2 regions of the Bacillus sp. z33 genome follow, and region 2 is predicted to be linked to the other one. Evidence: riboswitches for the same ligand, from Rfam matches in the RefSeq annotation. Region 2 holds a riboswitch; the other holds the start of a gene.

Region 1 (13,495 bases), on a different contig from region 2:
ATCCAGCTGAATTTTATATAGTTCTTTATCTTTCTTATCAGAGAGCTCTTTTTTTGTTACTTTTTTCTGTGCTGCTTTCGGATTCATAATGATCCAGAAATCTTTAAGATCCCGTTCTTTTATATCTTCCATATCTTCTCTACTTACACTGATTAATTTTGATAATTTCTCAGCAGTCTCTACCATTTCTTTTGTTTTAGCTGTTTTGCTGCGTGTATAGGTAATGGCATTGACAGGTTGATTATCGACGATTAATTTATGATTCTTATCATAAATAAGGCCTCGTGGGACCGGTTTGTTAACGGTGATGTCTTCGGTTCTTTCCACTTCTTTTTTGAAGGATTCACCATGGGCAATCTGTAGAATGCCTAACCGTAATATTAAAGTCGTAAATAATAGAAAAATAACAAATAGTAGTATATTTGTTCGAGTATTAACAGATGGCTTTTTCTTCTTTTTTTTTCGATGGGGATTTTTCAATCTTTCAACCTCCAAATATTTTAAAAACTGTCTTATTATCATTTTAATGGATTAATATGGATAATACTATTGTTTTCGCTTAATTCCTGATTCTCTATGTTAGGCAGAACCGAGTGTATGTTTTATAGTTGAGACAGAATGGGAAACTAGTAATTAGCATCTATTTACATATGGAAGGGAGACATAACGATGAAGAGTATTTCGTTTCCGCAAAGAATGTATATTAATGGGAGTTGGATAGATCGTGATAATACAATAAGTGTTTATAATCCTGCAACCGGTGAAATAATGGGGAAGACTCCGAATGGAACAGAATCAGATGCAAAGGAAGCAGTTGAGGCAGCATATAATAGTGGTTCAGACTGGTCAGGATTAACAGCAGAGGAACGGAGCGCTAAACTGAAGCAATGGTCGAGATTAATAGATATACATATGGAAGAATTAGCGGAGATCATGACACTTGAGCAAGGCAAACCATTTGAAGAAGCAAAAGGGGAAATACGTTATGCTAACAGTTTTATTACCTGGTTTGCTGAAGAGGCGAAGCGTATATATGGAGAGACCATTCCGGCTTCTTCACCAAATAAACGTATATTTGTTCAAAAACAACCAGTCGGCGTTATAGCGGCCATTACCCCTTGGAATTTCCCGGCTGCCATGATTACGAGAAAAGTAGCCCCTGCTCTGGCAGCAGGATGTACGGTCGTCATTAAACCATCTGAAGAAACACCATTTACAGCTTTAAAATTAGTTGAGCTGGCAGAGAAGGCTGGTATCCCAGCCGGAGTCATTAATATTGTCACAGGTGATGCAAAACGAATCGTATCTGTTTGGCAGAAGGATTCCAGAGTACGTAAGATTACATTTACTGGTTCGACCGAGGTAGGGAAAATTTTAATGAAAGATGCTGCAGATACGGTGAAAAAGATTTCCCTCGAGCTTGGAGGTCTTGCACCTTTTATCGTGACAGAGAATGCCGATATTGAAAAGGCTGTTAATGGAGCTATTGATTCGAAATTCCGTAATGCCGGTCAGACATGTGTGTGTGCAAACCGTATATTTGTCCAACGATCGGTTATGGAGGATTTTACGAAACTTTATACGAAAAAAGTGGAGCAATTAAAGGTAGGCAATGGAATGGAGAAAGGAAATGATATTGGGCCGCTTATTAATGAGCAAGCCATTAATAAGGTGGTACGGCACATCAATGATGCTAAAGAAAAGGGGGCAACGATTCTGACAGGCGGAAAAATCCTTGGAGATATGCCTGGACATTTTATAACTCCTGCGGTAATTTCGGGAGCTACTGACGATATGCTTTGCATGAAAGAAGAAACATTTGGCCCGCTTGCACCTATCTCCGCGTTTGATCGAATTGAAGAAGCGGTGGAACGGGCAAATCATACACCATTTGGATTGGCGGCCTATGTATTTTCGGAAAATATCCGCGAAGCCGTTTGGATTGCGGAAAATCTTGAGTACGGAATTGTTGGAGTTAATGATGGTTTACCTTCAACAGCGCAGGCGCCTTTTGGAGGATTTAAAGAAAGCGGGCTGGGCAGAGAAGGAAGCCACTATGGATTGGATGAATATTTAGAGATAAAATATATATCACTAGGCTTATAAAAAGGTGAGGAATTGAGTCCATATGGTAAAAAAATTTGAAAATCTTGATGCGATAAAGAATGAGCATACTTTTCGTGATATGTATCGTTGGAATAAAGAGCGGCGCAGAAAACAAAAGGATTTAGAAACTCAAATTAGCCGTGTTGATGACCCGCAGATTGAGGAATTAAATAGAAATCAATCTCGTACTTCCATAACTTGGATTGGTCATTCAACATTTTTAATTCAAATGGACGGAATAAATATACTTACTGACCCGGTTTGGGCAAAGCGGATGGGATTTCAATCCCGAATGACAGAACCGGGAATAAAAATAGATGATTTGCCTTCGATTGATGCTGTTTTAATTTCCCATGGACATTATGATCATCTCGATTTCCCTTCCATCCGTAAACTGAAAGGGAATCCTGTTTATTATGTACCCATAGGTTTGGGGAGAACATTTATAAAAAAAGGGTATAGTAATGTTCATGAAGCAAGCTGGTGGGAAATATTTAATAGTAAAGAATTAGCTTTTCATTTCGTTCCAGCTCAGCATTGGACGAGAAGAGGTATCCGCGATATGAATACTTCCCATTGGGGAGGATGGGTGATTGAAAATAGTCGTACAGCTGAAACAGTCTATTTTGTAGGGGACACCGGCTACTTTAAAGGGTTCAGGGATATTGCGGAAACGTTTCATCCCAATTATGTGCTCATGCCGATTGGAGCGTATGAGCCTGAGTGGTTCATGGCAAGCTCTCATATTAATCCGGAAGATGCGGTTAAAGCATTTCTAGAATTGAATGGGGATTATTTTATCCCGATGCATTACGGTGCTTATCGACTGGCTGATGATACAGGACCGGAAGCGTTAGACCGATTATTGGGTGAATGGAGCAGAAAGAAACTGCCAAAAGAACAATTGAAGACATTGCTCATAGGAGAAACATTGTGGGTTAACTAAAAATAGGCAGTCGCTAATAAATTTAAAGCGACTGCCTATTGATTATATTATTGTCCTTTTTTTAAGACGATTTGCCATTCAGCACTGCCAGTTTGTTCAAAATTCGTAATTTCATGACCTTCTTTTGCAGCCCAGCGCGGAATACTTTCTGTTCCTTGCGTGCAATCAAAATTGATGATTAATTCTTCGCCAGTGGTCATGTCTGTCATTGCCAATTTTGCTTCTTCCAGTGGGAAGGGGCAAACCATTCCATTTGTTTCGAGTACTTTTGTCATTACGTAAACCTCCTATTAAATTAGGCTACCGCTGTATTGCCGGCTCCTACTTTTTGGTTTTTTTGTTTTCGGATAATAGTAAAGTAAGTCGCTGTCCATGTTCCTAATAAGAAGAAAACAACGGCAACCCATCCTTGCCAAGTAAATAGAGCTGTGTTTACTAACCCATTTCCGATTGTGCAACCTCCAGCAAGCGATGCACCAAAGCCCATGATCAGTCCTCCGCTTGCATTATATGCAAGTGTTCTTTTATCGGGTAGTCGCCATTTGAATTCATTGCTGCCGCGAGCGGCAATATAGGATCCAATCCCAATACCAAGAACTAGGAAAACTCCCCAGTTTAATAGTGATGTATCACCATTAACAAAGAAAGTTAATAACTGTGCAGTTGGGGTTGTAATTCCAAGACCAGCCATTCTCCCCGTTGCTTCGCTTAACGGCCATGCGAGTATAGCGATTAAACCCACTAGCAGTGCTGTTACGAATGGATGCCAGCGTTTCTCAAATAAAATATGAGCAAACCCTGTTTTCTGTTGTTTCATTTTAAAAGAAGGTAATTTAGGCTGCTTTAAGTTACGGTATACCAAAACACCTATGAGTAAGGCGAAAGTGATAACTAGTACCCATGGAGATAGGTTAAATGTCTCATGGATATACGTATCGCTTGTTCTGTAGGAAAGTACATTTCCTCCCACTGTACTTAGTAAGCCAAACTTAGTCATTGCTGCACCAAGTGCATAACCGCCTAATGCGATCCAGCTCCCTATTAAACCCTCGCCAGCACGATACCATGTACCAGTGGCACATCCTCCGGCAAGAACCATACCAATTCCAAAGATGAATCCGCCGACGATAGTCCCTAACCAGGGAAAAGCATCTGCTTGAATGGTAATGACTCCGTTAGCTGCGAGAGTATATACGCCAATAGCCTGAATGGCAATGACAATCATGGTCGCAAGAAACATGCGCCCGTCCCTAGCGAGGAGTAGGTCACGGTATGCTCCGACTACACAAAACCGACCTCTTTGTAAAACGAACCCTAATAAAAGTCCGACGATAAGACCATAACTAATGATTTGAATCATGTTGAACCTCCCGATAATTGGATAGGATTATATTATAATAAAACATATAAGTTTACTATGATTTAATGCCTGTTAATGCAAAAATGATTCTAAAGTAGTGGTTTAAATAAAATGTTATTTAAACAGTTAGATATATTTTATGAGGATGTGAATAAAAAACTTTCAGTGGCTAATTCATCACAGCCCATAGGCAGCCTAATTTAAGGTTTTGATTTTAGTAAAATACCACATTATTATTTTCCTAATTTTTAAACTAATAACTGATAATGACTATCGGTAGTTGTTGATTTTACTATTTTCATTGTCTATAATGAAAGACGACTCAATAGTGATTATCATTATCATTTAATGTTGTTGAGAAACCAATTTGACGGGGATTGCAAATGAGACTATGGATATTAGTATTAGCAACTGTTATCCTTTCCTTTATCTCGCTATTTATAGGGGCTATTGATATTAAACCGAGCGATCTGCTTGAATGGAATTCAGATAAGACGCAAATTTTCTTGATGAGTCGGTTGCCAAGGTTAATGGCTATTATTTTAGCTGGTGCAGGAATGGGAATTGCGGGCTTAATTATGCAAAGTTTAAGCCGAAATAAGTTCGTATCACCGACAACGGCAGGTACACTAGATGCGGCCAAATTAGGTGTCATTGTTTCAATGATATTCTTTACAGGCATGTCCTATATGGGCCAAATTTTATTTAGTTTTGCATTCGCCTTAATTGGAACATTTGTCTTTATGCAGCTGCTTGAACGTATAAAATTCAAAGATGTTATATTTGTACCTCTTATCGGGATTATGTACGGTAATATTATTGGTGCTATGTCGACGTTTTTAGGATATGAGGCAGATGTTTTGCAAAATGTAGAGTCATTCTTCTTAGGAAGTTTTACATTAGTCGTTTCTGGACGCTATGAATTACTGTATGTAGCAGTACCAGCGATACTTATTGCTTATATTTACGCTAACAAATTTACTGTAGCAGGTATGGGCGAGGATTTTGCCAAAAACTTAGGTTTAAGTTATCGTACAGTGTTAAATATCGGTCTTGTTATCGTAGCGCTCATTTCTACAACAGTTGTTTTAACAGTAGGAATGATACCGTTTTTAGGATTAATTGTACCGAATCTCGTTTCCTTGTATCTAGGAGATAATTTACGTAAAACAATTCCTCATACGATTTTCATGGGAGCGGCATTCTTATTGGCATGTGATATCCTAAGCCGATTAATTGTGCATCCATATGAGATACCGGTAAATACAACAGTCGCTGTAATTGGCAGTGCGATCTTCTTAATCATGTTGTTTAGGGGGAAAGCATATGCGAAAAAATAGTGTAAAGCTAATTATTTTGGCTGTTATTGCAATAGTTTGTATGGCGTTATTTGCCTTTTATAATATTCAAGGCGGTTTTAGTTACGCCTTTCCTAAGCGTGTGGAACGCTTAGCTGCAATGGTTATAACCGGTACGGCAATTGCGTATGCAACTGTGATTTTTCAGACGATTACACATAACCGTCTATTAACGCCTTCTGTTATGGGAATTGACTCCATGTATGAAGTCGTACAAACGGTGATTTACTTTACGGCAGGTTCGGCTTCTATCTTTGTTGTAAGCCGGTACTTAAATTTTGGTGTAGCAATCATTGCGATGGTAGTTTTCGCACTGATTTTGTATCGTTTTTTATTCCGGGCAGATAAATATCCGATTTTCCTTCTGTTATTGGCAGGTATGATTATTGGAACATTACTTGGAAGTTTGGTCACCTTTATGCAAGTTATCATCGATCCTGTAGAATATGAAAGTCTGCAAGCTCGTTTGTTTGCAAGCTTTATGAATGTGAAGACTGAATTATTGCTTATTTCAATTGTCATTTTAGGTGCAGCCTTTATTTACGGCTATCGATTATTACGTGATTTAGACGTAGTATCTTTAGGGCGTGATAATGCGATTAATCTAGGTGTAGCCTATGATAAAATTGTGCTGAAAGTTCTGATTTTATCGTCTGTTTTAATCGCTACTTCAACTGCGCTAGTTGGTCCAGTGACATTTTTAGGGTTAATTGTAGCAAATTTAGCTTATCAATATTTGGCTACATATAAACATTCCATATTAATTATTGGGGCGAGCTTAATCAGTATCATTGCGCTGGTAGGCGGACAATTCATGGTGCAGCATGTTTTCCAATTGAATACAACCATAAGTGTCGTAATTAACTTTGTCGGTGGGATTTACTTTATATACTTATTACTGAAGGAAAGTAGGAAAGCAGGATGATTGAAATTAAAGGGCTTTCTAAAAGCTTTGGGAAGAAATCTGTCATTGAAAATGTAACATTGCAAATCCAGCCAAAAGCCATCACATCTTTTATTGGTCCAAACGGTGCCGGTAAATCGACGTTATTATCCATGGTGAGCCGTCTCTTAGATGCTGATACAGGTGAAGTATTTTTAGATCAAACGGACGTTAAGAAAATGAAATCGGATACTTTTGCGAAGCGTGTGGCTATATTAAGACAGGCCAATCACTTGAATATTCGTTTAACTGTTCGCGAACTTGTTTCCTTTGGACGCTACCCCTATTCAAAAGGACGGCTGAGTGCAGAGGATGAAAGAATTGTAGACCAAGCCCTGGAGTATTTGAATTTAACAGAAATGCAAGATAAGTTGTTGGATGAGTTATCAGGCGGTCAAAAACAACGGGCTTTTATTTCTATGGTGATTGCTCAAGATACGGAATATATTTTATTAGATGAGCCATTAAATAATCTGGATATGAAACACTCTGTACAAATTATGAAAATCCTGCGTAAGCTAGTAGATGAGTTAGGGAAAACCGTTGTCATTGTATTGCATGATATAAATTTTGCTTCCGTATACTCTGATCGTATCGTGGCGTTAAAGGATGGACGACTTGTAAAGGATGGCCCAGCGCATGAGATTATTAACTCAGAATCCTTGCGTGATGTGTATGATATGCATATTCCTGTACAGGAGCAAGATGGTTGCCGTATTTGCGTTTACTTTAATTCTCATTAAGATCTGCAAAAAGCTGTGCTTATCTATTTCTGGAGCAATCAGCAAGCAGACGCTATATTTTAAAAAATCTAACATAAAATTATGCAAAGGACTTCAAAATAGTAACGTATTTTGAAGTCCTTTGTTATATGGAAATATATTTCTTTAAGAAAAAGGGAATAGAGACTTTACTAAGGTATCGCACAAAAAGAGAGGTAAACCTGCAAGTTGGGAGATCCTAAAATAGGATACTATTTGGCAAAGCAAGTAATAAAAAGGTTTATCAGAAAATTTAAAAGTGTTGACATAATTTGTGATTTTCCTTTAAAATGATAATATCAATTGAAAATGATAATCGTTTTCAATTAAACAGGATACCTAGGAGGAAAACAAAGGATGAAGAAGTGGAAAGTATTAACTGCAATGGCTGCTTTAACATTAGTGTTAACAGCTTGTAACTCAGGTGATGAGTCAACAACTGGAGGATCTTCTGAGAAAACAAAAACAGAAGAAAAAGGAACTACTGAAAGTTCTAAATATCCAATGACAGTATCTTCCTTAACAGATTCTCGTGAAGATGAAGAAAAAGGTACGACAACTACATTTGAAGATGTAAAATTAGATAAAATGCCTGAACGAATTGTTACACTTGATTATGGTTTCTTAGATACACTAGATGCAATGGGTGTTGAAGGAATCGTAGGAGTAGCAGCTGGCGGCGGTAAAGGGAATATGCCTGAACATTTAAAAGAAAAATATGTTACTGACGGTGTTGCTGATGTTGGTACATTAAAGCAAATCGATTTTGAAGCAGTAGCAGCTGCTGAGCCGGATGTTATTTTCATCTCTGGCCGTCAAACACCATTCTATGAAGAATTAAAAGAAATTACACCGAATGTAATCTTCATCGGTTCTGATAACGAGAATTACATAGAAGCTGTAAATGAAACAGTCGATTTAGCAGCTAAAATTTTCGATAAAGAAGAAAAAGGTAAAGAGTTAAAAGCGTCATTACAAGAGAAAGTTGATGCAGTAAAAGAAAAAGCAGCTGGTTATGACAATGCACTGGTAGCTATGTATAATGACAAGAAAATCTCTGGTTTCGATAATGGTGAAGATTCCCGTTTCGCATATGTTTACAATGACTTTGGCTTCAAACCGGCGACAACTGATATTGAAGCATCATCTCACGGTTCTGACTTCTCATATGAGTCAATCCTATCTGTAAACCCAGAAGTATTATTAATCATTGACCGTACTGCTTCTGATGTTGAAACAATTAAAAAAGATGTTGAAAATGATATTATCAAACAAACTCGTGCTTATAAAGACGGCAAGATCGTCTACTTAGACGGTGTGAACTGGTACTTCTCAAGTAACGGTGTAACAACTGAAGTAGAAAAACTAGATGAAATCTTAAACGAATTAAAATAATCTTTATCAATTAAGGAGCATGTCTTAAAAAGGACATGCTCCTTTCATAAAAAGGAGCGAGTAAAGTATGTATGTTCAGATTCGTAAGTGGATAGTAACAGAGGGGAACTCAGATAAGATACTGGCACGCTTCAAAAAGAAGCCAGATCAGGGACCGTCCTTGATAGAACAACGCGAAGGCTTTCTAGGCAGGGAGCTTTTAATGAAAAAAACAACACGCGGAGAAGAAGAAATAATTATGATCATTCGGTGGGAATCTGAGGATGCGTGGAAAGCATGGGAGAAGAGCCCTGAGCATATTGCGGGACATAAAGCGAAAATCAAAGAGCATGGTGGGAAACCACCCCAACCTGAATACGTGATTAATAGTGAGCATGGAAATTATTTCGTAGTTGAATAAGAATAATGACAACAAAACGCCCCTTGAAAGAAAGGGCGTTTTTTATAAAGTGAATTTCCCTTAATTTTTGAAACAAGAAACTCTTCCAGAATACATGCTTATTTATACCTGTCAGTCAATATACTAGAAGTTTTATATGTAAGGATCCTTAGAATTGCTGGAAATTAAAAGACTAAAGTTGGGGTTGACTCATCCATTATTTTGAATTCATAGCCTTTATGCTTCAGTCTGCGAATAATTTCGGGCAGTCCATCTACGATTGTAGTATTGCCGTTAAAATCGTGTAAGAGAATATATAGAGAATCTTTTTCATCCACCCCTTGCATAATTAATGTAAGTAATTTTTTTTCTGGAATGGGAGGGTTCAGTCCATCATTTGCATCACAATTCCAATCATAGTATTTATATCCTCTCTTTACTACCTCAGTTTTTAATTGATTCATTAAATTAGTACCGGCATATTGTTTAGCGACATAATTATTGGAACCACCAGGAAACCGTAAAATTTTTGGGCTTTCGCCTACTTCTTTTTTTAAGAATTCTTCAAGTTGATTAATATCTTTGAAAAATGAATCTGCAGATCGGTAAATTTTAGAATAATCGTGTGAGTAGGAATGTAGCCCAAGGGCATGGCCATCTTTAACAATCTCCTTATACAAATACATATGTCCCGGACTTGCTGTTCCTGTTACAAAAAAGGTTGCTTTGACATCCTGATTTTTAAGGATATCCAATATATCCTGTGTACAATTAGATGGTCCATCATCGAAACTGAGGTAGGCTGTTTTAGCAAATGATTCTACTGGTATGAAAAGTTGGAAAATGAGCAAAGTGATAACAGATAAAATACGCATAATAAACTCCTCTGTTAGAAAATGATTTTATTATAGTTTTCGATTACCGACTAAAATATATTCTTAAAAGAAGTTGAATAATAAGGTAAAATGTTTAATATCGAAAAGGAACATGTATAATAATACATAGGCATTTCAGAAAGGTTGATAAACATGATAGAGATACAAAGTTATACAGTGGAAAAACTAGAAGACCCATTTGGTATTCTTTCCGGGGAAAGATACGAATATTTACTGGAAATTGCTGTTCCCGAGGATGATGAGCTTTATACTGAAAAAGGTCTACAGTTACGTGTTATATATGTAATTGATGAAAATAAGGATCAAATTTCAAAGTATGAATTCATAGAAAGTGAAACACAAAGCGTTCTCGATTTTGAGCTTGAGGATGATGAGTTATCTATGGTGTTACAATTCTGTAAAGAACATACTGACGTAGAATATGAAGAAGATTGAAGAAGTCATAAATTACAGATAGTATAAGAATTATGAACATAGAATAATGCAAGAGTGCCTTATTCATAAGGATAATAGGGAAACCGGTGTAATTCCGGTGCAGCCCCCGCTACTGTATGCGCGGATGAAATGGTTTGTAAACCACTGGCTCGTTTTTTGAGCATAGGAAGGTAAATCAGAGTAAATTGATGCGTTAAGCCAGGAGACCTGCTCTTTCATTGCATGTACTATTTTTCGGAGGGAAGAGTAGGGCAGCCCGAGCCTCTTGCATTAGTATGGGTATCTGCCTTAGCTTTTTTTCGAGCTAAGGTTTTTTTATTATTTAAAAGTATGGGGGAATAACAGTGTTGAAAAAGCAAAACTATTCATTTTTATTTGTTTTAACGTTACTATTGTCCATTTTTTTATTTGGATGTTCATCGGCTAATGATGACTCAACTCAGAAAAAAGAGGTTTCTGAATCCGCATCCGCGGCTTTTCCAATTGAGCTGAAGGATGGGTCGGGCGAAATAATTAAGATTGAGGAACAACCTGAAAGCATCGTATCTTTATTGCCAAGCAATACTGAAACTGCCTATGCACTTGGCCTGGGTGAGAAAATTGTGGCTGTATCTGATTACTGTAATTTTCCGACAGAGGCTGCTGACAAACCTAAAGTTGGCGGTTTAGAAATCAATGTAGAAAAAGTTTTGGAATTAAATCCTGATTTAGTTTTGCTTTCAGCAAGCCATTTTAATAATGCCAAGGATACAATCAAGCAATTTAAAGCAGTTGGTATTAATGTAATTATTGTTCCAGATGCGAATTCATTTGAAGAAGCATATGGGACAATTGAGTTAATTGCGAAGGCTACAGGGACATCCGAAAAGGGTGAAAAAATTATTGATGATATGAAGAAAGCAGTAGCAGACATTAAAGAGAAGGCCAGCAATATAAAAGATAAAAAGAAAGTGTGGATTGAAGTATCCTCCTCTCCAGATTTATATACGGCAGGCAGCGGAACCTTTATGGGAGATATGCTTGAAATCATTCAGGCAGAAAATATTGCCGCCGATCAAAAAGGATGGGTTACGATGAGTGAAGAACAAGTTATTGAGCGCGAGCCTGATGTAATTATTACTACATATGGTTATTATATTGAAAATCCTGAAGAACAGATATATGGAAGAAAGGCCTGGTCTGAAGTACCTGCTGTTAAAGATAAGCAGATTTATGATGTAAATAACGATACTGTGTCACGCCCAGGACCACGTTTAACGGAAGGTTTACAACTGTTATCTGAAAAAATCTATCCTAATATTTTTAAATAAATAGTACTATTTAAGAGCTGAACCGGACTAATACGGGGAGGCTTTTTTTGTCGAATTAAATATTTTAAATATTCTAATAATAATATTGATATTTTCCTTTTGCGAACGTAAGATGATACTAATACGTATTCGTACTCACACATGGGATTGGAAGGATAAGCATGTTATTTGTAAATGATCTGCCGACTGCAGCAAGGGATAAAATGCTATATGCAGCCCTGCAATTATTCACTACTAGAGGCTATAAAAACACATCAGTTCTGGATATCGTGGAATATGCGCGTGTCTCAAAAACGACGTTTTACCAACAATTCGGCAATAAAGAGACTTTGATTGTTGCTTTATGTGAAAGCTTGATTGGAGACATTGCGGAAGAGATTAAACTTTCTGCTTTTAATGAACCTAGAACTGGTTATAAAGCGTACGCAGGTATATTGCGCTACTTGGAACTTTGTTTTACCAATAAGGCTGTTGCCAATTTTATTTTGCTTGAATCGGTTGGGATATCTCAGGAGGTAGAAGTGGTCAGACGAGAAGCACTTAAGAGTTTTGGAGATCTCATCTTTATTTTTGCTTATCAGGAGTTTCCGGAGAATATGAATGAAGAGGAAATTCGAATTATATCCCAGGCAATGGTTGGCGCAATTAATGAAGTGGTTATTCAAAAATTCAGGGAGCCAAATCATCAAAAGATAGATGTAGAATATCTGGCAAGATTATTAAACCGGCTGGTAATGAACTCATTTAGCAATCTTTCAATCTATTAAACCAGTTGTATAGATATGAAGGAGGGAGAAAGTTGGTATCATTTTTACCAAGTGAGGAAGAACAGGCATTTGTTAATGTGGCAAAGGATTTTGCATTACATAAAATTCGTCCACATGCCAGACAAATAGAAAAAAATCAAGGTGTTAGTGAGGAGATTATAAGGCAATTGCGTGATCTTGGATTATTAAATCTGGAATTGCCCGAATCATTTGGAGGATTGGAACTGCCGCTCGTTTCCCAGGTTCAAATTGCCGAGGCGCTTACTTATGGTGACCTTAATACAATTCAGGGTCTACCAGGTGCAGGAGAGGGAGCTTCGTTTTTTAGGTTAAGAGAAGAACATCATCTATTTTCTTCTTATCAAGCTCAATGTGCATCTGGAAATTATCCAACAGTGGCCCTTGTGTATCCAAATCAGCAAAAGTTGGAAATCAGGAAAACGGATAATGGATATATTATTGACGGAGAAACGAGCCCATTGAAAAATGCCAGAACGGCTGAATACCTTTTAATAGCCGGTATTGATACAAATGGTGAAGCAGTGTTGCTCTTTTTAGACCGAATTAATCATTCTTGGAAAGTAATAGAGGGTGATTATCGCTTAGGCTTATTGAGTGCTGGTTTCGCTCGAATCCACTTCAGTGAAGTAACTGCTACCAATATGGCGATTATGGCAAGCGGTTCAGAAGCAGAAATATGGTTGAAAGATTCATTAAGCCGCATCCGTACATTAGAGGCTGCGAAAGAAATTGGCGTTATGGCAGCTGCTCTTAACTATACAGTGGAATACACCTCCCAGAGAAAGGCATTTGGTACTGAAATTGCGAAGTTCCAGGGT
Region 2 (11,236 bases):
AAACATATGTAGAAGGTGTAAACAAGCTCCGCAAACACGGTATACGCATTTGCAGCCATATTATAAATGGCTTACCGCTTGAGACTCCTGAAATGATGATGGAGACAGCTAAAGAAGTAGCTAAACTTGATGTTCAGGGGATTAAAATCCACTTATTGCATCTGTTAAAAGGTACTCCGATGGTAAAACAATATGAAAAAGGAATGCTTGAATTTTTATCATTCGATGATTATGTCAAACTTGTCTGTGATCAGTTGGAAATTCTTCCTCCTGAGATGATTATCCATCGTATTACAGGTGATGGACCGATTGATTTAATGGTTGGACCGATGTGGAGCGTTAATAAATGGGAAGTGTTGAATGCCATTGATGCTGAATTGAAACGCCGTAATAGCTATCAAGGAAAGTTCTATATACCTAATAAGGCTGTTGTGACATATGAAGCTTGATCGTATTCTCCCCTTTGCAAGAATTCTACTGGAAAAAGCAGTTAAACCAGGTGATATTGCCATTGATTGTACAATGGGCAATGGACATGATACCATTTTTTTAGCAAATTTAACTGGTCCAGATGGACATGTATACAGCTTTGACATTCAACAGTCTGCCTTGCTTAAAACAAACGAGAGGCTGATTACAAACGAGCTTCAGGATCAGGTAACATTGATTCACGCTGGCCATGAACGCTTACAGGAATTTATCCAACAACCTGATAAGCCTGTGACAGGTGCCATCTTTAATCTAGGCTACTTGCCAGGCGGTGACAAAGAAATTATCACCACGGCACCTACGACTATCCAGGCTGTCACTCAATTGCTCGAAGTCATGGAACCGGAGGGTATTATTGTCCTTGTTATTTATCATGGTCATCCGGGTGGAGATATTGAGCGTGACGAATTAATTAAATTTGTTACAGAGCTTCCACAGGATACTGCACATGTGCTGGAATACCGATTTATGAATCAAAAAAACAACCCGCCATTTATCATCGCCATCGAAAAACGATAAAAAAGTGTGAGCTGCGAGAGCTCACACTTTTTTGTAGAATCATTTATAGATCTCAGGAGTAAAAAAGATTTGCGGTTTTCCGGCGATTGGATGAGGGCGACTCACCAATTCTACCTCATATACAGATGAAAGCAACGCTTCATCAAAGAGTAATTCTATTCCTCCGTCCGCCACTTTCCTTCCATTTTTAAGCAATACACATCTATCTGCATACAAAGCCGCCATATTTAAATCGTGCAGGATGGCAACAATCGTCAGTCCTTCCTCAACCTGAAGTCTCTTTAGTAAATTCAATAATTCAATAGTATGCTTTACATCCAGATGATTCGTAGGTTCATCAAGAAACAGGAGCTTGGGCTGCTGGGCTAACGCTTTTGCTAAAAGAACACGTTGTTTCTCTCCGCCACTCAATGACGAAAAGTAGTCATGTTTGAATTTCAGCGCGTCTGTCTGGGCAAGGCACTTATCTACAATAGAGTAATCCTCAGATTGATAATGATTAAAGAACCCTTTCCCCTGATATGGATATCGGCCCAGTAAAACAATTTCTTCCACCGTAAAATCCAAACTCACTACATGTTCCTGGCTTAGCACTGCGGCTATTTTAGCTAATTCTCCAGCTTTATAGGATGATGTTTTTCTACCTTGAATTGTTGTGGTTCCCTCTTTATATTCCATTTTCCCCAATATACTCTTAATCAGTGTCGTCTTTCCGCTTCCATTTGGTCCAAGAAGTGCAAAAAATTCTCCTCTTTCTACCTTTAAAGAAAAATCCTGAAGAACTCGTTTATTTTTATGATAGCCTGCACTGAGGTTTTCTACATTTAACATGTCATATTCCTTCTCTTTATCCGTTCTTTAATCAGTAAAATGGTAAATACAGGTGCACCAATTAAGGCTGTAATCACACCTATTGGCAACTCCTGGGGATTGATTATGATACGTGCAATCATGTCAGCCAATACCAGATACCCACCACCGATAATCATGGATAAAGGCAGTAGATGCCTGTGATCAGCGCCGGATATAAGGCGAACCAGATGAGGAATGACCAATCCCACAAAGCCGATTGCTCCTGAAACGGCAACTGCCGCTCCTGTTAATAGGCCAGCACCTATAATAATCATGATTTTTTTTCGTTTTACATTAATCCCACTGTATTGAGCAGATTGATCACCAAGTGCCAACCCATTTAGTTCTCGATAATGATACATAATGATAGATGCCCCTATAACAAAGAAAGGAATCAGTATACTGAAGTGTCCCCAGTTTTTCATGGCAACACTGCCCATAAGCCAGTTTAATACTTCTCTCATCTGATCTCCTGATGAGAGGGCAATGATAAGAGAGACTACCGCTCCAATAAATGAATTCATAATAATTCCCGCAAGAATAATGGTTTCATTTGCGTAGGTCACACTCGCCGCCTTTGTGATACCAAACACAATCAGCAAGGCTATAAAACTGAATAAGATTGCAACAAGCGGTAAGGTAAAAGAACCAAAAAGTGCTATTTCAATGTTAAAAAATAGGACAACCACTGCACCAACCGATGCGCCGGATGAAACACCAATAGTATATGGATCAGCGAGCGGGTTTTGCAGAAGCCCCTGGAAAGCAGCTCCGGCCAGTGCGAGTGCCGCTCCAACAAATAAAGCAATCAACACCCGCGGTAAGCGGATATTCCAAATAATCATTTCGATATTTTTGGGTCCTGTATAGAAGGATTCCTGACCTGTCATGTTTTTTAAGAGGATTCCAAGAATATCCTTAATCGACATGTCCACACTGCCTATAAACAGGCCGAGCAATGCAGCGAACAGCATAAAAAGGACACTTACTGCATAAATACCGGTTGTTATTTTTTTATTTTTCATTTGTAAACTTCAATTCCTCTTTACTCCAATGGCAGCGAACCTCGGATTATTCTTACACTTTTTCAAAATCGGATAAATAACTTTAAAACAAAAAATCCTTAGCTCTGGAGGTATTGAGCTAAGGATTCACTTTTTTATCATTGTGAATGCAATAAGCCTACTTTTCCCACCGAAAAATAAGTACTGAAACTTTAAAAGCAGGTTTCCTGGCTTTTACTAATCAACCTGATTTAGTAATTACAGTAGCGGGGGCTGCAACGGTCTTGAACCGTTTTCCCTTTTATCCTCGTGACTCGAGGCACTTTTAAAGTATATAATTTTATTCTCATAATAATAGAAGGATTGACTATTGGCAATTTCAATTGTCCCTGTATAAGCCAGCTTCTTTGGCAATTAATTCAAAAGATTTTACTTTTGCCTCATATGAATGGGTAATCGTCACGAGCATAATCTCATTCGCGTTAAACCGTTTTCTAAGCTCTTCGATTTTTCGCAAAACCGTCTTCGGAGATCCAATGATCATTTTTCTTCTATTGTAATCGATACGTGCCATTTCAAATTGAGACAAAGCCATTTCATGGATTTCTTTCGGATGCGGTGTTCCTTCCCGTATAATTCCCTGTGAAAGAAATAGTAAGGATAAATCCAAAGATCCAGCCAGATATTCTGCTTCTTCATCTGTATCGGCACATACTGTAAATACGGTAACCATGCCCAATGGCCTCTGTCTTAAATCAGATGGACGAAAAGTATCATAATAATGCTTCATATTTTCTTCAGCATATTCACTGTTAATAAACAGGGCAAAATTATAAGGCAAGCCTTTATATGCGGCAAGAGCAGCACTTGATGAACTTGACCCTAGCATCCACATTTCCGGAGGATCTTGAATAACAGGAGTGGCAGATAATCCATAAAGAGGATGTGACTCAGGCAGGTGATCATATAAATACCAAGTTAATTCATCCACCTGTTCAGGAAACCGATGAAGATCACGTACTCTGCCTTCCTGTAATGCTTGTGTTGCTCTCGGCATCCCACCAGGAGCTCTGCCAATACCCAAATCTATTCTTCCTGGAGCTAAGCCGGACAATACCCTGAAATTTTCAGCCACTTTATAAGCACTGTAATGAGTGAGCATCACTCCGCCTGTTCCGACTCTTACCTTATTTGTTTGAGCAGCAATCCATGCGGCAAGAACTTCAGGTGACGATCCAGCCAATCCTTGGCTATCATGGTGTTCACTCACCCAAAATCTTGAATACCCCAACTCCTCAGCCAATCTTGCCAAGTTGACTGTATTAGCAAGCGTCTGCTCCGAAGGTTCTCCGACAGAGCGTGGTGATTGGTCTAGAATACTTAACTTTATCCCATCCGTACCATCCCCTAACGTTTTAATGCTATACTCGACTCTTTTTTTTCATCCTCTTAAATGCATGATACAGCTTACTGTTCCAATAAAAGAAATACGCTGATCTGCCGGCCAGTTTCAATAGTTTTTTCGTGTACTGATTAACCGCCTTCTGACTTTTAACCTTGGAATCGGCTAAATAAATACCCATTAACCCTTGATTAATCATCCTATGAAACTTACTGTCCGGTATTTTCGTGACATTCTCACTGGCTTGTTCAACAAAATAACAGAGCCTTTCAATCATTTGCTCTTCGGTTTCATAATAAAAGCAGAAATTTAGATCATTACCAAGACGATCTTCCTCCTGATCAATGAAATAATCCAGCATAATATGCAATCCTTGAACATATGGAAAATATGACTCATATATATTCTCTGCCAGTTGTTCCGTAAACTCTTTACGATATGCATAAGAAACTAAACAAAAGATTCCTAACGTTGATCCTGCACAGGCACTAAATTCATACCATGATAAATCTTCTGGAAGGTCCCGTTTATTTTCATTAAACCAGGTTTCTAATCTATGTACCCGTTCATCCCACTTAACATGCTTATGTATTTGCAAATCACAATAATAGGTGCAAAGTTTTTTTAAATATGGCTCTATATACCTGTAATGCTCCAATTTCGTTAAAATAGACTGACAGGTATGTACCAGATCTGTTAAATACCCTCCATCATCCTGATCTTCTCTAAGTTCATAATAATTCCTTGTCAAGCTCTCCGGATTTAGGGCATCCTTCATGGATTGATGTAATAAAGCAAAATCTTCAGGGTCAAGAGATGTACTGCGGTCGCATAAATTATCAAGATAATCACTGATGGTTTGGTATGCTACAATAAAACGGATGACATCCTCTTTTCCTGAACCTGCCGCGAGAGCTAATATAGATCCTCCCTCGCAATGAAACGTTTTATGAGCGATACTGGCGAGGGCCTGAGTACGCAGCTCTTCATTGGGGATTTTTTCAGCTTTTGACTGCCAACCCATAAGTTCACGATGAACAACAGGAAATATACCTTGGTATACTTCCTTGACCAGGCCAATATCACTTTGGGGTAACTTCATGTATGTTCCATCTCCTTAAACCTTAAACGATATACCCTATATTTCGCAAACGTGCTTCAATAAAACTCTTTGCATATAGAAATACATCTTCTCTCTCTGGCTCATTAAATATTTCATGGTATAACTTCGGCCATTCTTTATAATGCTTTTCGGATGCCGGAAAATAGTTAAACCATTCTCTTACCATAGCCTTGTCCACTATTTTGTCTTCACCTGCCTGCATGACCAGAACAGGTATATCCGGGAAATCCTCGTAAAAATCAAAGGCATCCTTCATAGCTTTTACCAATTCACGATACCACCTGACAGATACACTTGTAACGTAAAGTGAATCATTTAAATCAAACTCAATGACCTCAGGATTTCTCGTTGCCATCTGAACCGTTAGACCTGATGGTTTTTTATATGTAGGATAAACAAGATTTAACACACGAGACATAGTTTCGAGAAATTTTGGAGGGTGAATTAATGTTCCAAAGCAAGGCGAAGACAGAATTATACCTGCTAAATTGTACTCCTTATGTTGCAGCATATTAATAATAATTAGTCCACCCATACTATGGCCCAGCATAAATACCGGCAAACCAAATGTATAAGCTTCATTCACCCATGAATCGACCTCTTCAATATACTCATCAAATGAATTAATATGACCGCGGTTTGTACGTGAAGTCATGCCTTGCCCCGGTAAATCCCCAATAATTACGTGATATCCTTCCGCCAGCCAGCTCTCAACTAACCATTTATATCTCCCTGAATGCTCCATGGCACCGTGAACAATAACGATTACACCATAGGCTTTCCCCTCAGCTTCCCACTTTTTCATAGATGAACTCCTCCTGTATGATGTTTAGCTATATTTTATTTACACATCCTCGCTTTATATGTACACTTTGATTAACTATCTATTTTACAGTAGAAAGCGGAGGTTATGTAATGAAATTATATCAATATATAGATAAAATTCCTTCTATCGATCAATCTGCTTATTTAGCTGATCATGTAATTGTCAGCGGCGATGTCACAATTGGCGAAAATTCAAGTGTCTGGTTTAACACGGTTATCAGAGGTGATGTCGCGCCTGTTATAATAGGTAGAAATGTGAATATTCAAGATAATTCAGTTCTCCATCAGAGTCCAAACAACCCATTAATACTTGAAGATTTTGTTACAATCGGACATCAAGTGATTCTACATAGTTGTCATGTAAAGAAAAATGCTTTAATTGGGATGGGCTCCATTATCCTTGACGGAGCAGAAATTGGAGAAGGTGCCTTTATCGGTGCTGGCAGTTTAGTATCTCAGGATAAAAAAATCCCTCCCAACACACTCGCTTTTGGCCGCCCTGCTAAAGTAATTCGTGAATTAACGGATAAAGATCGTAAAGACATGGAAAGAATCAACAAAGAATATGCACAAAAAGCCCGCTACTATTCAAGTATACAACCTTTAAAACAGAATAACTAATTATCGTTTTTGAAAAGGGTATACTCTTTACTGTATACCCTTTCCCTCATTTGTTTAGCTATAAATGGTGAATCTTTATTAATCTAATATCAGGAGTAAAATAATGAATCTCTTCATTTTAATGTTCTTGTTGTTTATTCTCGTTTCAACAGGTGTTTATCTCCTACGCAGAGTTCGCCCTTTAACAATCTCGATCAGTTTTCTCATAATGATTATTTTATTGTATACAGGCTGGAAAAGCTATAACTCTAGTTTCTCATTTGCAAATCAGCTTTATAAAATGGTGATAAAACCGGTAAATTACACAGTTTCTAAAACCAAAGATCATTTGCCGGCATCTAATCCATCCATAAAAACCAAGGTGCTGCTTGATGTACCTATAGTCAAACAGTTGCCTGAGCTTCCTAGAGGCTGTGAAGTAACCAGCTTGGCCATGCTTCTTCAGTACGCCGGTATGGATGCGGAAAAACTAACGCTTGCCAAGCAAATAAAAAAGAATCCTGCCAAAATGAAAAATATAAACGGACAAATTTATTACGGTGATCCCAATGATGGATTTATTGGAGATATGTATTCCACTAATAAACCCGGGCTTGGAGTGTATCATACCCCCATTAAAGAACTGGCAGAAAGTTATATGCCCGGCAATATAATTGATTTTACCAATAGTGATTTCAATCAAATCAAAAAATATCTCTCAACTAAACGACCTGTGTGGGTCATCATTAATACGGCTTATCGAAAATTAGACCCATCGTACTTCCATACTTGGACAACACCAAATGGAAAAATATCTATTACATATAAAGAGCATTCGGTTGTAGTGACAGGATTTGATCAGGATTTTATCTATTTTAATGACCCATTGACCGGAATCAAAAATAAAAAAGCACCCGCCGCTGATTTTGAAGAAGCGTGGGTGCAAATGGGTAAACAAGCCATAACCTATAAAAATTAAATGAACTGCTCTCTCAGCATATCCTTTTCAGCTTCAGCCTGAAAAGGATATTTTTCTTCGACATAAACCGAGTACCATATCATGAATACTAAAACGGTCCATAACTTCCGGCTATTATCAGCCCTGCCTGTTACATGATCGTTCATTAGGTTCATAACCACTTGCTTATCAAGCAAATGATCAGTTTGGCTTTCATTAATGATTTTTATTGCCCAATCATACATTTCATTTTTTAACCAATGACGAATAGGTACTGGGAAACCTAGTTTTTTACGATTCAACACATGATCCGGAATAATTCCTTCTGCCGCTTTTCTAAGAATATATTTTGTTGTTCCATGCGCCGTTTTTAAATCCGTAGGTATACCTGACGCTACCTCAAATATTTTTTTATCAAGAAATGGGACACGAAGCTCCAGGGAATGAGCCATCGTCATTTTATCTGCTTTCAATAATATGTCTCCGCGCAGCCACGTATGAATATCAATATACTGCATTCTGCTCACATCATCATAATCGGATGTTTCTGCATAAAACGGATGTGTAATGCTCGTATAGTCCCGACCTTCTTTATAAAGCTTATAAAGTCTCTTCTTTTCTTCCTCCATAAACATCTTGGCATTTCCCAAATAACGCTCTTCTAGTGGAGTACAGCCGCGCTCGATGAAGCTCTTGCCTTTTACTCCTTCAGGCATCATGGTTGCAATTTGTTTAAGTGCTTTTTTCATAAACACAGGTATTTTATTAAACATAGCCAGGGATTGAGGCTCACGATAAATATTATAGCCCCCAAATAATTCATCTGCCCCTTCACCTGAAAGAACCACTGTTACATGCTTACGCGCTTCCCTTGCCACAAAATATAAAGGAACACATGCGGGATCTGCCAATGGATCATCCATATGCCACATAATGTTTGGCAATTCTTTCATATATTCTTCTGGCGTAATGATATAGCTGATATTTTCTACCCCTAGTTTATCAGCTGTTTCTTTCGCCACATCAATTTCACTGAATCCATTTTGTTCAAATCCAACAGAGAATGTTTTTATTCCAGGATGATATTCTTTTGCAATAGAAGCGATAATCGTAGAATCAATTCCTCCAGAGAGAAACGAACCTACTGGAACATCACTGCGCATATGCATTTTAACACTGTCATACAAAACATCCTGAATCTCTTTTATCCAGTCCTGTTCACTGCGGTGAACCGGTTTAAAATCAGCTTTCCAATATTGACGAATTTTCATTGGCTTGCCAATGCTCTTGGTAAAGCAATGTCCAGGCATCAATTTTTTTATATTCTTCGTCATAGTAGCCGGTTCTGGAGTAAACTGATAGGTAAGATAGTGTTGTAAAGACACGGGATCTAATTCAGAGTTTTCCAGTGCATGCAATATACTCTTTTTCTCTGACGCAAAATATGTTTTTTCCCCATCTTCAAAATAAAAAAATGGTTTAATACCAAATGGATCACGAGCACCAAAAACAGATTTTTCCTGTTTATCCCATATTACAAATCCAAACATCCCACGAAGCAATTCGACTGCCTTCTCTCCATATTGAACAAAAGCTGCCAAGATTACTTCAGTATCTGAGTTTGTAGAAAATTTCATACCTTCTTTTACCAGAACTTCTTTTAATTCCAGGTAGTTGTAAACTTCCCCATTAAAAATAATCCAATAGCGTTCATTTTCATACGTTAAAGGCTGATGACCACTTTCAATATCAATAATACTCAACCTTCTAAATCCAAGCTGAATATGTTCATCTATATAAAAGCCCTCATCATCCGGTCCTCTATGTGTAATTAAATCATTCATACTCTTTAATAGTTCGGCATCCTGATTTTTCAGCAGTCGATCATGCATACATCCAACAAATCCACACATTACTTTTCACCTACTCATTTCACTTAAAGATAGTTCATACTTTTCAGACAATAAAATCCTATCAAAAGACAGTATGTTATAAACAGTTCTATCGGTAAAAATACTTATAGAAAATATAACCACTAAATTTCCAAAATATAACACACCTAAATTCTACCACTGTTCGACAAAAAAAAAAAGAGGCATTTTTATGCCTCTTACGGATTGTAGACAAAATGAATTCAGAATGGCTCTATAGGTGCCATATTATGAATTCATTTGTCCTATTATCTTCAGTATGCCCGCGGAAAAGAGCATGAATCGGAAAGGAGAGAATAGCAAAAACAAAAAAACTGCAGACAAGGTCCCCTAAAATAAGGATTTTGTCTACAGTCTGAAAGAGGTATTATATTACCTCTTTCATTCTACTTCTTATAAACCAGCCCCAGTACGTAAAACCGCCACTTTATCTGTTCTCTCCCATGGAAGATCCAAATCATTGCGACCAAAATGGCCATAAGCTGCTGTTTGCTTATAAATTGGACGTCTTAAATCAAGCATTTTAATGATGCCAGCAGGTCTCAGATCAAAGTTAGCACGTACTAATTCAATTAATCTTTCCTCATCAATTTTACCAGTACCGAAAGTATCTATTGAAATAGATACCGGCTTTGCCACACCGATTGCATAAGCCAATTGGACTTCGGCTTTATCAGCAAGACCCGCGGCGACAATATTTTTAGCTACATATCTGGCTGCATAAGCTGCAGATCTGTCTACCTTCGTAGCATCTTTACCAGAGAATGCTCCTCCACCATGGCGTGCATATCCACCATATGTGTCAACAATAATTTTACGTCCCGTCAGGCCAGCATCCCCTTGTGGTCCGCCAATAACAAAACGGCCTGTTGGGTTAATAAAGTATTTCGTCTCTTCATCTATAAGATGAGCAGGAACAACCGGCTTGATCACTTGTTCTTTTAGATCTTTCTTAATTTGTTCAAGTGTTGTTTCCGCGTCATGTTGAGTGGAGATAACGATTGTATCTATTCTAACTGGTTTTTTGTTTTCATCATATTCTACCGTAACTTGTGTTTTTCCATCCGGGCGCAAATATGGCAAAATATCCTGTTTACGAACTTCAGCCAGCCTTCTGGATAATTGGTGAGCAAGAGAGATTGGAAGAGGCATTAATTCTTCTGTCTCATTGCAGGCAAATCCAAACATAAGTCCCTGGTCCCCCGCTCCAATAGCTTCAATCTCTTCATCAGACATTGTACCTTCTCTTGATTCCAAAGCCTGATTTACACCCTGGGCAATATCAGCGGATTGTTCATCAATCGCGGTTAAGACAGCACAAGTTTCTGCATCAAATCCATATTTAGCTCGCGTATAACCAATCCCTTTGATGGTATCGCGAACTATTTTTGGAATATCAACATACGTAGATGTAGTGATTTCCCCAGCAACTAGAACTAAACCAGTAGTAACAGAGGTTTCACAAGCTACCCTTGCATTTGGATCCTTGGCTAAGATTTCATCCAATATAGAATCTGAGATCTGATCGCAAAT

Evidence for each region. Region 2 has a riboswitch for cobalamin ahead of AC4G3L_RS06685 (FecCD family ABC transporter permease). Riboswitches for the same ligand answer to the same signal wherever they lie in the genome.
Region 1: another riboswitch for cobalamin. It lies ahead of AC4G3L_RS14570 (ABC transporter substrate-binding protein); the one in region 2 lies ahead of AC4G3L_RS06685 (FecCD family ABC transporter permease).

Annotation. Positions count from the first base shown of each region.
Region 1 is NZ_JBZFQN010000003.1:573,315-586,809, forward strand. Features, by position in the region: gene AC4G3L_RS14510 (peptidoglycan D,D-transpeptidase FtsI family protein) at 1-480, opposite strand, end outside; gene AC4G3L_RS14515 (NAD-dependent succinate-semialdehyde dehydrogenase) at 670-2,106, shown strand; gene AC4G3L_RS14520 (MBL fold metallo-hydrolase) at 2,129-3,052, shown strand; gene AC4G3L_RS14525 (sulfurtransferase TusA family protein) at 3,100-3,327, opposite strand; gene AC4G3L_RS14530 (YeeE/YedE thiosulfate transporter family protein) at 3,348-4,412, opposite strand; gene AC4G3L_RS14535 (ABC transporter permease) at 4,796-5,752, shown strand; gene AC4G3L_RS14540 (iron chelate uptake ABC transporter family permease subunit) at 5,739-6,695, shown strand; gene AC4G3L_RS14545 (iron ABC transporter ATP-binding protein) at 6,692-7,456, shown strand; gene AC4G3L_RS14550 (siderophore ABC transporter substrate-binding protein) at 7,832-8,869, shown strand; gene AC4G3L_RS14555 (antibiotic biosynthesis monooxygenase family protein) at 8,937-9,269, shown strand; gene AC4G3L_RS14560 (polysaccharide deacetylase family protein) at 9,434-10,123, opposite strand; gene AC4G3L_RS14565 (DUF6509 family protein) at 10,277-10,579, shown strand; cobalamin riboswitch at 10,615-10,808, shown strand; gene AC4G3L_RS14570 (ABC transporter substrate-binding protein) at 10,927-11,889, shown strand; gene AC4G3L_RS14575 (TetR/AcrR family transcriptional regulator) at 12,051-12,656, shown strand; gene AC4G3L_RS14580 (acyl-CoA dehydrogenase family protein) at 12,689-13,495, shown strand, end outside.
Region 2 is NZ_JBZFQN010000001.1:1,419,981-1,431,216, forward strand. Features, by position in the region: gene mnmL (tRNA modification radical SAM protein MnmL/YtqA) at 1-449, shown strand, start outside; gene mnmM (tRNA 5-(aminomethyl)-2-thiouridylate-methyltransferase MnmM) at 439-1,008, shown strand; gene AC4G3L_RS06680 (ABC transporter ATP-binding protein) at 1,048-1,839, opposite strand; gene AC4G3L_RS06685 (FecCD family ABC transporter permease) at 1,833-2,885, opposite strand; cobalamin riboswitch at 3,065-3,206, opposite strand; gene AC4G3L_RS06690 (LLM class flavin-dependent oxidoreductase) at 3,244-4,254, opposite strand; gene AC4G3L_RS06695 (tetraprenyl-beta-curcumene synthase family protein) at 4,286-5,368, opposite strand; gene AC4G3L_RS06700 (alpha/beta hydrolase) at 5,391-6,194, opposite strand; gene AC4G3L_RS06705 (gamma carbonic anhydrase) at 6,305-6,835, shown strand; gene AC4G3L_RS06710 (C39 family peptidase) at 6,939-7,793, shown strand; gene asnB (asparagine synthase (glutamine-hydrolyzing)) at 7,790-9,685, opposite strand; gene metK (methionine adenosyltransferase) at 10,097-11,236, opposite strand, start outside.